DNA from 3 places in the Acidovorax sp. GW101-11A03 genome. Region 3 is predicted to be linked to each of the others. Evidence: predicted binding sites of a transcription regulator. Region 3 holds the regulator's gene; each other region holds the start of a gene.
What was found. The regulator FNR, encoded in region 3, switches genes on or off when oxygen is low (the NO sensors DNR and NnrR bind a similar motif). The targets are predictions, from matches to a motif close to TTGATNNNNATCAA.
Positions count from the first base shown of each region.

Region 1: a site for FNR is predicted at 2,387-2,400, ahead of AC07Z7_RS10070 (OmpW/AlkL family protein). Genes of this name have one in related genera too.
Region 2: a site for FNR is predicted at 2,700-2,713, ahead of AC07Z7_RS23325 (DUF2189 domain-containing protein). Genes of this name have one in related genera too.

Region 1 is NZ_JBWKZU010000018.1:54,606-58,682, reverse strand. Features, by position in the region: gene purL (phosphoribosylformylglycinamidine synthase) at 1-980, shown strand, start outside; gene AC07Z7_RS10075 (DUF808 domain-containing protein) at 1,117-2,103, shown strand; gene AC07Z7_RS10070 (OmpW/AlkL family protein) at 2,504-3,094, shown strand; gene AC07Z7_RS10065 (LysE family translocator) at 3,162-3,806, opposite strand; gene AC07Z7_RS10060 (metal-dependent hydrolase) at 4,013-4,077, opposite strand, start outside.
Region 2 is NZ_JBWKZU010000092.1:10,238-14,314, reverse strand. Features, by position in the region: partial or broken gene AC07Z7_RS23340 (Lon-like protease helical domain-containing protein) at 1-561, opposite strand, end outside; gene hemH (ferrochelatase) at 724-1,839, opposite strand; gene AC07Z7_RS23330 (HAD-IA family hydrolase) at 1,930-2,676, shown strand; gene AC07Z7_RS23325 (DUF2189 domain-containing protein) at 2,789-3,643, shown strand; gene AC07Z7_RS23320 (DUF2788 domain-containing protein) at 3,640-3,852, shown strand; gene AC07Z7_RS23315 (Bug family tripartite tricarboxylate transporter substrate binding protein) at 3,903-4,077, opposite strand, start outside.
Region 3 is NZ_JBWKZU010000011.1:75,940-80,016, reverse strand. Features, by position in the region: gene AC07Z7_RS07305 (FixH family protein) at 1-181, shown strand, start outside; gene AC07Z7_RS07300 (hypothetical protein) at 255-548, shown strand; gene fnr (fumarate/nitrate reduction transcriptional regulator Fnr) at 606-1,328, opposite strand; gene hemN (oxygen-independent coproporphyrinogen III oxidase) at 1,524-2,906, shown strand; gene AC07Z7_RS07285 (sulfite exporter TauE/SafE family protein) at 2,912-3,655, shown strand; gene AC07Z7_RS07280 (cyclic di-GMP phosphodiesterase) at 3,902-4,077, shown strand, end outside.

The DNA.
Region 1 (4,077 bases), on a different contig from region 3:
AGGTCTGGCGCGATGCCAAGGCCGTGTTCAGTGCCTCGCTGGCCGACCTGCACCAGGTGTGGGACGCCGTGAGCTGGAAGATCTGCCAGCAGCGCGACAACCCCGCCAACGCAGATGCCGAACACGCGGCCGCAGGCGAGCCCACCGACCCCGGCCTGCACGTGCACCTCACGTTCGATGCCGCCGACAACGTGGCGGCGCCGTACCTGAACCTCGCCAAGCCCAAGGTCGCCATCCTGCGCGAGCAGGGCGTGAACTCGCACGTCGAGATGGCCTACGCCTTCACCGAGGCGGGCTTCGAGGCCTACGACGTGCACATGACCGACCTGCAGACCGGCCGCGTCAAGCTCGAAGACTTCAAGGGCGTGGTGGCCTGCGGCGGCTTCAGCTATGGCGACACGCTGGGCGCTGGCATTGGCTGGGCGCGGTCCATCACCTTCAACCCGGTGTTGGCCGCACAGTTCCAGGGCTTCTTCGGTCGCACCGACACGTTCGGCCTGGGCGTTTGCAACGGCTGCCAGATGTTTGCCGAGCTGGCCGACATCATCCCCGGCGCACAAGACTGGCCACGCTTCACCACCAACCAGAGCGAGCGCTTCGAGGCCCGCCTGTCGCTGGTGGAAGTGCTCGAATCTCCCAGCCTGTTCCTGCAAGGCATGGCGGGCAGCCGCCTGCCGATTGCCGTGGCGCATGGCGAGGGTTATGCCAACTTCAAGTACCGGGGCAACGCCGACAAGGCCATTGCCGCCATGCGCTACGTGGACAACCACGGCCGTGCGACCGAGCAGTACCCGTTCAACCCCAACGGCAGCGCGGGTGGCCTGACGGCCGTGACCACCGCCGATGGCCGCTTCACGGCCATGATGCCGCACCCCGAGCGCGTGTTCCGCAACGTGCAGATGAGCTGGACCAGCGAGGACAAGGCCCAGTACAGCGGCTGGATGCGCATCTGGCGCAACGCGCGCAAGTGGGTAGGCTGACCCTGGTTGCCGTTCGGGCAGCACGCGTGACTGGGAACGGGGCTTCGGCCCCGTTTTTCATGGGGCGTTGATATCAGCAGGATTGACGCGGGTCATTGCTATAGTCGGCGCTTTTCATCCATTCCAAGGACTCCCCATGGCCTCTGGCAGCCTGCTTGCCCTGCTCGACGATATCGCCACCATTCTGGACGACGTGGCCGTGATGACCAAAGTGGCGGCCAAGAAGAGTGCGGCCATGGCCGACGATGTGTCCGTGATGACCAAGGTGGCGGCGCAGAAGACAGCGGGGGTGCTGGGGGACGATCTGGCGCTCAATGCCCAGCAGGTGACCGGCGTGCGCGCCGAGCGCGAGATTCCGGTGGTCTGGGCCGTAGCCAAGGGCTCGATGATCAACAAGGTCATCCTGGTGCCCGCTGCGCTGCTCATCAGTGCGTTTGCGCCCTGGGCTGTGACGCCGCTGCTGATGGTGGGAGGCGCTTTCCTGTGTTTCGAGGGCTTTGAGAAGGTGGCCCACAAGCTGCTGCATTCCGAGCATGAAGACGCAGCCGAACATGAAAGCCATGCCAAGGCCAACGCGAACCCGGCGGTGGACCTGGTGGCGTTTGAAAAAGACAAGATCAAAGGCGCCGTGCGCACCGACTTCATTCTGTCGGCCGAAATCATTGCCATCACCCTGGGCACGGTGGCCAGCGCGCCCTTCGCGCAGCAGGTGGCCGTGCTGTCGGGCATCGCCATCATCATGACCATCGGCGTGTATGGCCTGGTGGCGGGCATCGTCAAGCTCGATGACCTGGGCCTGTGGCTCAGCAACAAGGCCAGCAGCGCGGCTCGGGCGCTGGGGGCAGGCATTGTGCGCGCGGCGCCTTGGCTGATGAAGGGCCTGTCCGTGGCGGGCACGGCAGCGATGTTCCTGGTGGGCGGCGGCATCCTGGTGCATGGCGTGCCTGCGCTGCACCACGCCGTCGAGGCCGCAGCCGGCGCAGCAGGCCAGTGGCCCGCAGGCGGGGTGTGGAAGGTGGTGGCCGAGAACCTGCTCAACGCCGTGGTGGGCATTGTGGCCGGGGGCCTGGTGCTGGCCGGTGTCACGCTGGTGCAGCGCCTGCGCGGCAAGTCCACAGCGTAAGAACGTGTTTACGATCTTTTCGGGGCCGCGTTGGGGCGCAATCGGGATGAGTGGATGCTTCGGATGCGCCGCATGGGCTCGTGCCCATGCAAGCAGTCGAGGCGTCCAATCGCCCGATTTCGCCCCAACCCTTCGGGCAAGTGCCTTGCCGGGCGGTCTGCAGCGTTGCGGCGCTTGTGGATAGCCAAGCTATCCACTGCACCCCGCGCCTTGCATCCCATCCCGGCAAGGTACTTGCGCGGCCCTGAAAAGATCGTAAATACGTTCTAAGAATGGGCATGTCTTGATGTAGGTCCAAGGGTTAGTACCAAGGCCTTGAGTTAAGGCAAGGCCGGTGGGCAGGTGCAACGGTTCAATACATGCACGGGGGTCGTCCCCGTCCAACCGATGCGAAATCACCATGAAAAAGAACCTGCTGGCTGTAGCTGCCCTGTGTGTCCTGTCTTCTGGCGCTGCCCTGGCGCAACAGGCTGAAGGCCCCTGGATGGTCCGTGCACGTGCGGTGCACCTGGACAGCGCCAACAAGGACAGCACGCCCCTGGGCCTCACGGTCAACAACAAGGCGATTCCTGAAGTCGATATCACGTACTTCTTCAACAAGAATATTGCTGCGGAGCTGATCCTCACGGTGCCGCAAAAGCACACGCTGCGCGCCGGCGGCGCAGCCATCGGCACGCTCAAGCACCTGCCACCGACACTGCTGGCGCAGTACCACTTTGATGCCCCCGGCTTCAAACCTTATGTGGGCGCGGGCCTCAACTACACGCGCTTTTCCAGCGTGAACCTGCCTGCCGGTGTGGACATCGACCGCAACAGCTTCGGCCCCGCGCTGCAAGTGGGTGTGGACATCCCGCTGGCCAAGAATCTTTACCTCAACTTTGACGTGAAGAAGGTCTTCATCAAGACCGATGTGACTGCGGGTGGTGCCAAGCTGGGCACCTTCAAGGTAGACCCTGTTCTGGTGGGCGTGGGTCTGGGTTGGCGCTTCTGAGGTGCCGCCCGCCATCGCCCCGGCGATGGCGGGCTGTGCCCGGAAAGCGCCTTTGCGGCGGCGCTGGTCAGCCCGCACTGCGGCGGTACAACGCCAGTGAGGCGGCCAGCGCCAGCAATGCCCCCCCGCAGCAGCGGTCCAGCCACTGCACGGCACGGCGGTGCAGCAGCCGGATGGCGCGCGCTCCGACCAGCGCATAGCCCAGCATCACCGCACCATCGAGACTGGCAAACACCACCGCAATGGCTGCGTACTGCGGCCACTGTGGTGCATTGGCATTGATGAACTGTGGCAACAGCGCCGAGCAGAAAAGATAGCCCTTGGGGTTGGTGACCGCCACCAGAAACGAACGCAGGAAGATGCTGCGCGGCGTGGCTGCCGCCCCTCCAGCGCCCGGTTCGCCCCCTGCGGATACAACATCCAGGCCCCCGCGCGAGCGCAGCAGCCGCCATGCCAGCCAGGCCAGATAGGCCGCCCCCAGCCACTTCACCACCGAGAACCAGAACTCCGACGCGGCCAGCAGCGCGCCCAGGCCCAACGCCACCGCGCCTACAAGCACGAAGTCGGACGTGACCGCACCCAGCATGCCCGGCAGGGCCCGGCGTACGCCGTAGCGGGCGCCATTGGTCAGCGCCAGCAGCACCGTGGGGCCCGGCGTGGCAATGGCCACCAGTGCCACCAGCGAGAAGACCAGCAGGGTGGCGAGTGTCATGCCGCCATCCCGCAACCGGTGGCGGGTTTCACGTTGCTGATGCGGATGTCGGCGTTACCGGGCCATTGGTTCCTGTGACTCTTTGTGCTGTGGCGGGGCATGGAGGGCATGGCATGGTGTGGTCGGGATGTATGGACCCAGCGTAGGCCGCAGGCAGCCCCTTCACAAGGCACAGATGCCGCAATTTTGGGCAGTACACCTGCGCTTCATGGCCTGCTCCCCGATGGCTGCCCGCGCACGGCCTGTGGTGGTGCCAGCGCCACATCCGCCC
Region 2 (4,077 bases), on a different contig from region 3:
GCCTTTGGGGCCGGTGAGGGTGAACACCATTTGCCCGCCCTCGCGCGTCAGGCGGAACTGGCGGGCTTCGGCAAACGCGTCCAGCACCGCAAAGGCCTCGGCCTCTTGCGCCTGCCAGGTTTTTTCGATGCGCTCGGCCTCGGCTTTGAAGTCGGCGGCGGCCAGGCGTTTGGGGATGTCGGCCTGCAGGTTCTTGGCCATGTCGGCCAGGCCCTGGCGCAGCTGGCGGCCCTGGCCCGCAGGCAGGCGCAGGGCGCGGGGGCGGTCGGGCGTGTCGAAGTTGTGCAGGTAGCACAGGTCGGGCGGCACGGCGCGTTCTGCCGCAGCAGTCTGCATGGCCTGGCGCAGCAGCGATGCGCGCCCGCTGCCCACTTCGCCCAGCACGAACAGGTGGTAGTCGGGCTGGTGCAGGCCCAGGCCAAACTGCGCAGCGGCCTGGGCGCGCTCCTGGCCGATCCAGGGCAGGGGCAGGTCTTGCAGCTCGGCCGTGCTGGCAAAGCCCAGCGTTGCGGGGTTAATGTTCAGCCGCAGCTGGTGGGGGGCGAGGGCAAAGGCGGGCATCGGTGCGGAATGTGGGTGGGGGCAGGCCGCAGCGCCGGGCGGTGCATATGGCACTGTGGCTGGGCGCGGTGGCGGGGCGTTGTAGCCTTCAAAAAATGAATAAAAAAGGCCATCTGCGCGCGGTGAGTATGCCTTTTAAGCTATCAAATTAATAGTAATTGATCAATGGGCCACGGGGCAGGCCCCGGCGGGGGCGCCCCCGGCTTGCGCGTGGCTGCGCGCATCGGCCAGTGCGGCGGCGGTGGGTGCCTCGGTGGGCCAGCCCGCCAGGTGCTGCTGGGCCACGTGGCTCAGTGCTGTGATCCAGTGGTTGTTGTCGTTCAGGCAGGGGATGTAGTGAAACTCCTGCCCGCCCGCGTGCAGGAAGGCCTCGCGCACTTCCATGTTGATTTCTTCCAGCGTCTCCAGGCAGTCGCTGGTGAAGCCGGGGCACACCACGTCCACCCGCCGCGTGCCCGCCTTGCCCAGCGCCTCGATGGTGGGCTGGGTATAGGGCTCCAGCCACTTGGCCTTGCCAAAGCGCGACTGGAAGGTGATGCGGTAGCGCTCCTCGCGCAGGCCCAGGCGCTCGGCCAGCAGGCGGCCGGTCTTGCGGGCCTCGCAGTGGTAGGGGTCGCCCAGGTGCAGGGTGCGCTCGGGCACGCCATGAAAGCTCATCACCAGCTGGTCGGGCTGGCCGTGGTGCTTCCAGTGGGTTTCGATGGTGCGGGCCAGCGCGTCGATGTAGCCGGGGGCATCGTGGTAGTGGTTGACGAAGCGCAGCTCAGGCACGTTGCGCGTGCGAGCGGCCCAGGTGTAGACGGCGTCAAACACGCTGGCCGTGGTGGTTGCCGAATACTGCGGGTACAGCGGCAGGATGAGGATGCGCGTGGCGCCTTCGGCCTTCAGGGCATCGAGCTGGCTGGCGATGGACGGGTTGCCGTAGCGCATGGCGTGGCGCACCAGCACCGCGTGGCCTGCCTCGCCCAGCCAGCCGCGCAGCAGCGTGGCCTGTTTGGCCGTCCAGTGCGCCAGGGGCGAGCCCTCGGGCGTCCAGATGCTCGCGTATTTGGCGGCCGACTTGGCCGGGCGCGTGCGCAGGATGATGCCGTGCAGGATGGGCATCCACAGCAGTTTGGGGATCTCCACCACGCGGTGGTCGCCCAAAAACTGTGCCAGATAGCGGCGCACGGCTGGGGCCGTGGGTTCGTCGGGCGTGCCCAGGTTGCACAGCAGCACGGCGGTGCGGTCGGCCTGGCCGTGGGTGTATGGGGGTTCGGGGGCGAAGGAGGAGGGCATGGCCCGATTGTGGCAAATGGGCCGGGCCTTGGCGGCCACGCGGGATCTGCGGCACATCCGCTGGTTACCGTCGGGTATTCTTGCCGCACCATGACCGCCCCCCAGCCTCAACCCACCGCGCCTGCGCAGGCATCCGCCCCGCAGCTGGACATCGCCCGCATCCGCGCCATCTCCATCGACCTGGACGACACGCTCTGGCCCATCTGGCCCACCATCACCCGGGCCGAACGCGTGCTGCTGGACTGGCTCATGCACCATGCGCCCGCCACGGCGGCTTTGTTCTCCAGCACCGAATCGCTGCGCGCCATCCGCAACCAGATGGTGGCGCTGCGGCCCGACCTGCTGCACGACCTGAGCGCGCTGCGGCGCGAGTCCATCCGCCTGGCGCTGACCCAGGCGGGCGACGAGCCTGCGCTGGCCGAACCGGCGTTTGACCTGTTCTTTGCCGAGCGCATGCGCGTGGAGCTGTTTGACGACGCGCACGACACGCTGGCCTTTTTGTCGGCGCGCTACCCGGTGGTGGCGGTGTCCAACGGCAATGCCGACGTGCACCGCATCGGCATCGGCCACTACTTTCGCCACAGCATCAGCGCGTCGGAATTTGGCGTGGCCAAGCCCGATGCGCGCATCTTCCACGCCGCCGCCACCGCCGCCGATGTGCTGCCCCACGAGGTGCTGCACGTGGGCGACGACGCCACGTTGGATGCGCAGGGAGCGCTGAACGCGGGCATGCAGGCCGTGTGGATCAACAGCGCCAACCACCCCTGGCCGCACGATGACGTGCAGCCGCATGCCACGGTGGACAGCCTCACGGCGCTGTGCAGGCTGTTGGCCTGACGGGCTTCCCTCGGTTCGGTTTCTTGCCTCAGGTCAAGGTTCGGGCGCGCGGCGGTTGATGCCGTTGCCCGATGAAGTCACACTCACCCGTCGCTGAGCGACCCCTCCCACTATGCCTCGTCATCCCCCGCCATTGCCCGCCATCCGCACCATCGGCCTGATGCAGCCCATGACCTGGCTGGTGCTGGCCTGGCGCGACATGGCACGGGCGGGCTGGATCAGCTTTGCGCATGGGCTGGCGCTCACGCTGTTCGGGGCGGCCATCTTTGCGGTGGGGCACCACCGCTTCTGGCTGCTGGCGGGGGCGCTGTCGGGCTTTCTGGTGGTGGCGCCGGTGCTGGCCACCAGCCTGTATGCGCTGAGCCGCGCGCTGGAGCGCGGCGAGCCTGCCAACCTGGGCGTGGTGCTCAAGACCTGGTTCAACTGGCAGAACAGCCACGTGAACAAATGGGGCAATGACTACTGGTGCATGGTGCAGTTTGGAGCCCTGCTGGCGCTGGCGGCCTCGGGCTGGGTCATGACATCGGCGGCGCTCATCACCCTGCTGGCGCCCGTGCCCATTGAGACACCACTCGACTTTCTGCGCCACGTGGTCATGGCCCGCGATGGCTGGTTGTTTGAAATCTGGCTGGCCCTGGGCAGCCTGATGGCCGCACCGATTTTTGCGTCCAGCGTGGTCGCCATGCCGCTGCTGCTGGACCGCCGCGCCACGCTGTTGCAGGCGGTGCTGACAAGCTGGCAGGCCGTGGTGATCAACCCGCTGCCCATGGCGTTCTGGGCGGCGATCATCCTGGGCTTTACCTTGCTGGGCCTGGGCTCGCTGCTGCTGGGCCTGATCGCCGTGATGCCCATGCTGGGCCACGCCAGCTGGCACGCCTACCGCGACCTGGTGGACGCATCCAGCCTGCCCGAGCGCGACCTGGCTGCACCCGCTGCACCAGAGCGCACGCCTGGAGGGGCATCGTGATTTTTGGCTTCACCGAGGCGCAGATCTCGGGCTTCTTCCTCACCTATGGCGTGGGGGCGTTCATCGCCTACATGCTGTTCATCATCGGGCAGCTGGCATGGGAATCGAAGGCCGGGCGGTTTGGCACCTTTGTGATCTTCCTGGGCCTGGGTGTGGGGTTTCTGGGGTTCCTGGCCAAGGTGGTGATCCAGTGGTGGCTGGAGAAGTGAGCGGCCCAGAGATCGTCTGAGACCACCGCACGGGCTTAGCAGCAGCCGCCTCAGCGTGGCCAGGACCGCAGGCCCAGCTCCTGCGCCAACTGGCGGTAGTCGGCCAGGCTGCGTTGCACAAATTCCTCCAGCGCCGTGCCAGTGCGCGCAAACGGGTACAGGCCGTACTGGTTGCACAGCGCGGCATAACCGGGTGCGGACAGCGCATCGGCAAACGCGGCCACC
Region 3 (4,077 bases):
CGTTGCCGGTTTTGTGACCTTGTGGCTGGCGCTGTCCCGTCCAGACCCAGTGGTGGCAGAGGATTACTACCGCAAGGGGATCGAGATCAACAAGACGCTGGAAGCCCCCGAGAAGAGCCTGGCACCTGCCATGAAGGGACGCAACCATGCGGCCACCCCCGTGCAGGATCAGCCGCGTTGAAATACACAAGCATGTGGCTCACCAGTGATGCCACCGTGCCGCCACTGAGCCCCCAGGAGACAGGAACGACGATATGTGGACGCAACGCCTGATGTGGATTGCATGGCCCGCCTTCTTGATGGCGGGGGTGCTGGAGATGCTGGTTTTTGCCATGGTGGACCCCCAGGATCTGCACTGGTTCGGGCAACCGCTGGCGCTGTCGCGGCAGGGCGTCTATACGCTGGCTTTTTTTGCGTTCTGGATCATCACCATGGCAAGCAGTGCGTTGACCACGCTGCTTGCCATGTCACCCTTTGAGTTGAACCGCTGCCCGGTCCCCGAGGGTGAGCGGCCAGACGACTGCCGCAAGACATCGTCCTGCTCCTGAGCAAGGAGGAGGGCGTTACTGGCCAGCCGGTGAAGGCCAACCGGGACGGCGGCCAGATCAGTGGCAGGCTTGCTGGCTGTTCACAATGCGCTTGAGGGCATCCGTGTCCAGGATGCGGACATGGCGCTGCTTGACTTCCACGATGCCTTCTTCCACAAATTTGGAGAAGGTCCGGCTCACGGTTTCGAGTTTCAGGCCCAGGTAGCTGCCGATTTCTTCGCGGGTCATGCGCAGCACCAGTTCGGACTGCGAGAAGCCGCGTGCATGCAGCCGTTGCACCAGGTTCAGCAAAAAAGCCGCTAGGCGCTCTTCGGCGCGCATGCTGCCCAGCAGCAGCATCACGCCGTGTTCGCGCACGATCTCGCGGCTCATGATTTTGTGCACATGGTGCTGCAGGGCCGTGACCTCGCGCGAGAGTTCCTCGATGCGGTCGAAGGGCATCACGCAGACCTCGGCATCTTCCAGGGCCACCGCGTCACAGGTGTGGTGGTCGTTCACGATGCCATCGAGGCCAATGATCTCGCCCGCCATCTGAAAACCGGTGACCTGGTCGCGGCCGTCTTCGGTAGCCACGCAGGTTTTGAAGAAACCCGTGCGGATGGCGTAAAGCGACGTGAAGGACTCGCCATTGCGGAACAGCGTGCCCCCCCGCTTGACCTTGCGGCGAACGGCAACGACTTCATCGATGCGCTGCAGTTGCTCTTCGTTCAGGCCCACGGGCATGCACAGCTCGCGCAGGTTGCAGTTGGAGCAGGCGACTTTGATGGTGAGCGGGTTCATAGGCACGTGAGCTAGAGGTTGGGTGTCAAGTACATCGCGCCCGATACGAAAAAGCTGGAAGGCCTTCGGGGGGGCGCCGGAGCGACTGACATTTGTCAAATTGTCGCCCGTCGGCCTGGTCGTTCACTTGATGCAGGTCAAGGACATCGCCGAGAGGGTACGGCACAGTCAGGGTGTACGCAAGGATATTCCCCCATGACCGCTGTTTCGCCCGATCTCCTGCGCCGTTTTGACGTGCCGGGGCCCCGCTACACCTCCTATCCGACAGCCGACCGGTTTGTCGAAGCGTTCGGGCAGGAAGACTATATCCTGGCACTGGAGCAGCGCCGGACAGGCTCGGTGGCCAAGGCCTTGCCCTTGTCCTTGTATGTGCACATTCCGTTCTGCGAGTCGCTGTGCTACTACTGCGCCTGCAACAAGATCATCACCAAGCACCATGACCGCGCAGAAGTCTATCTGCGCTACCTGAGCCGCGAGATCGATCTGCACACCGCACACTGCGGCGTGGGCCAGGTGGTGAGCCAGCTGCACCTGGGTGGGGGGACGCCCACGTTTCTGTCGGATGCGGGTTTGCGTGAACTCATGGCCATGCTCAAGCGCAGCTTCACCTTGGCGCCGGGCGGTGAGTACTCCATCGAGGTGGACCCCCGCACCGTGAACGCCGACAGGCTGGCGCTGCTGGCTGAGCTGGGCTTCAACCGGCTCAGTTTCGGTGTGCAGGATTTTGATGCGGAGGTACAGAAGGCCGTGCACCGCGTCCAGCCTGCCGAACAGGTGTTCGCACTGGTGGAGTCAGCGCGCGCGCTGGGTTTTGACTCGGTGAACGTGGACCTGATCTATGGCCTGCCGCGCCAGACCCCCGAGTCGTTCGACCGTACCTTGGTGCAGGTCGCGCAGCTGCGGCCTGACCGCATTGCGCTGTATGCCTACGCACACCTGCCCGAACGTTTCAAGCCCCAGCGCCGCATTGTGTCGGCCGAGTTGCCCACGGCGTCGAGCAAGCTGTCCATGCTGTCGCGCTCGCTCGATGCGTTCATGGACGCGGGTTATGTCTATGTGGGCATGGACCACTTTGCGCTGCCCTCGGATGCCTTGGCTGTGGCCAAACGCCAAGGGCGGTTGCATCGCAACTTCCAGGGCTACAGCACACAGCCCGACTGCGATCTGATCGGACTGGGCGTATCGGCCATCGGCCGCGTGGGTGCGACCTACAGCCAGAACTCCAAGACGCTGGAAGAGTATTACGACTTTCTCGACCAGGGGCGCCTGCCGGTGGTGCGTGGCCTGGCCCTCACGCGCGACGATCTTGTGCGCCGCGCCGCCATCATGGCCCTGATGTGCCAGGGCGAGTTGCTCTATGAATCCATGGAGCAGGCCTGGTTGATCGATGTGCGGCAGTACTTTGCGGCGGAGATTGCCCAGCTCGAAGACATGGCCGAACAGGGGCTGGTGCGGGTAGGACCCGAGGGGATCGAAGTGACGGCCATGGGATGGTTTTTTGTGCGGGGCATTGCCATGGTCTTTGACCGTTATCTGCAGGCAGACCGTAATCGCGCCCGGTTTTCGCGCATCATCTGAGGCCTATGCTCGCAACCGTTGCCTGGACGGCTTTGCTCATGGGACTCGCAGGCGGGTCCCATTGCTTGGTCATGTGTGCTGCGCCCTGTGGTGCCCTGGTAGGGCGGGCTGCGGCCTCAGAGGGGGCGGACAGTCCGGCGCAAGAAGGCGCTGCGGTGCAGGTTGTGCAATGGGTGCCGCAGGGTGGGGTGGTTTTGCGCACCCTGGCGTTTCATGGGGGGCGGCTGGCGGGCTACGCGGCAGCAGGCGCCCTGGCCGCCCTGGCCATGGACAGCCTGGCGTGGCTTACCCAGCAGACCACGGCCCTGCGCCCGGTGTGGACCCTGATGCATGTGGCTGTCATGGCCTGGGGCCTGATGATGATGGTGCAGTCGCGCCAGCCTGCCTGGGTGGAGCGGGCCGGGCGGGCGGTGTGGGGGCGCGTCCGGCCGCTGGTGGGGGCGCCCGGTGGCGTGCTGGTGGCAGGTGCCCTGTGGGCCTTGATGCCCTGTGGATTGTTGTACTCGGCCCTGCTGGTCGCCGCTCTGAGTGGCGGAGCCTTGGAAGGGGCGCTGACCATGGTGTTGTTTGCCGTGGGTAGCGGGGTGTGGCTGCTGGGTGGCCCCTGGGTGTGGAGCCGACTTCGAAGCCGCCTGAATCAGGTGCGTGCGGAGTGGGGCACCCGGATCGCGGGGGGGCTGCTCTGTGCGGTGGCAGCCTGGGCACTCTGGATGGACCTGATCTACAAGCCTTCACTCTGGTGCCGCTGAAGCCAGGCGCTGCCCGAGGCGGGGCGTATCGGGCCCTTCGAAGGCAGGCCGATCCCAAGACACTTCGCCGCAGGCCCCCATTTTTGGGCTAGTTGCCACGGGCTAGGCACTTGTGGGGCAAGTGTTGCCCAAGTGTTGCCGTATCGCCGCGATGGGGTTGTGCTTCTTAGACAAGCCTCAGTAACTGGTGATAATCTGCGTAACTATTGGTGGCATTGATGTCTCCATGTTTCGCGTGCGCCTGAAGTGAACTCTTCCATCCTCATCGACATCAGCCAACTGCGGGTCGGCATGTACATCCAGCTTGATGTGGGCTGGATGCATCATCCATTCCCGACCAGCAGTTTCCGGGTGGCGTCGGCCGAACAGATCGCCACCTTGCGAGGGCTGGGGTTGACCGAGGTGCGTTACCTGCCCAAGAA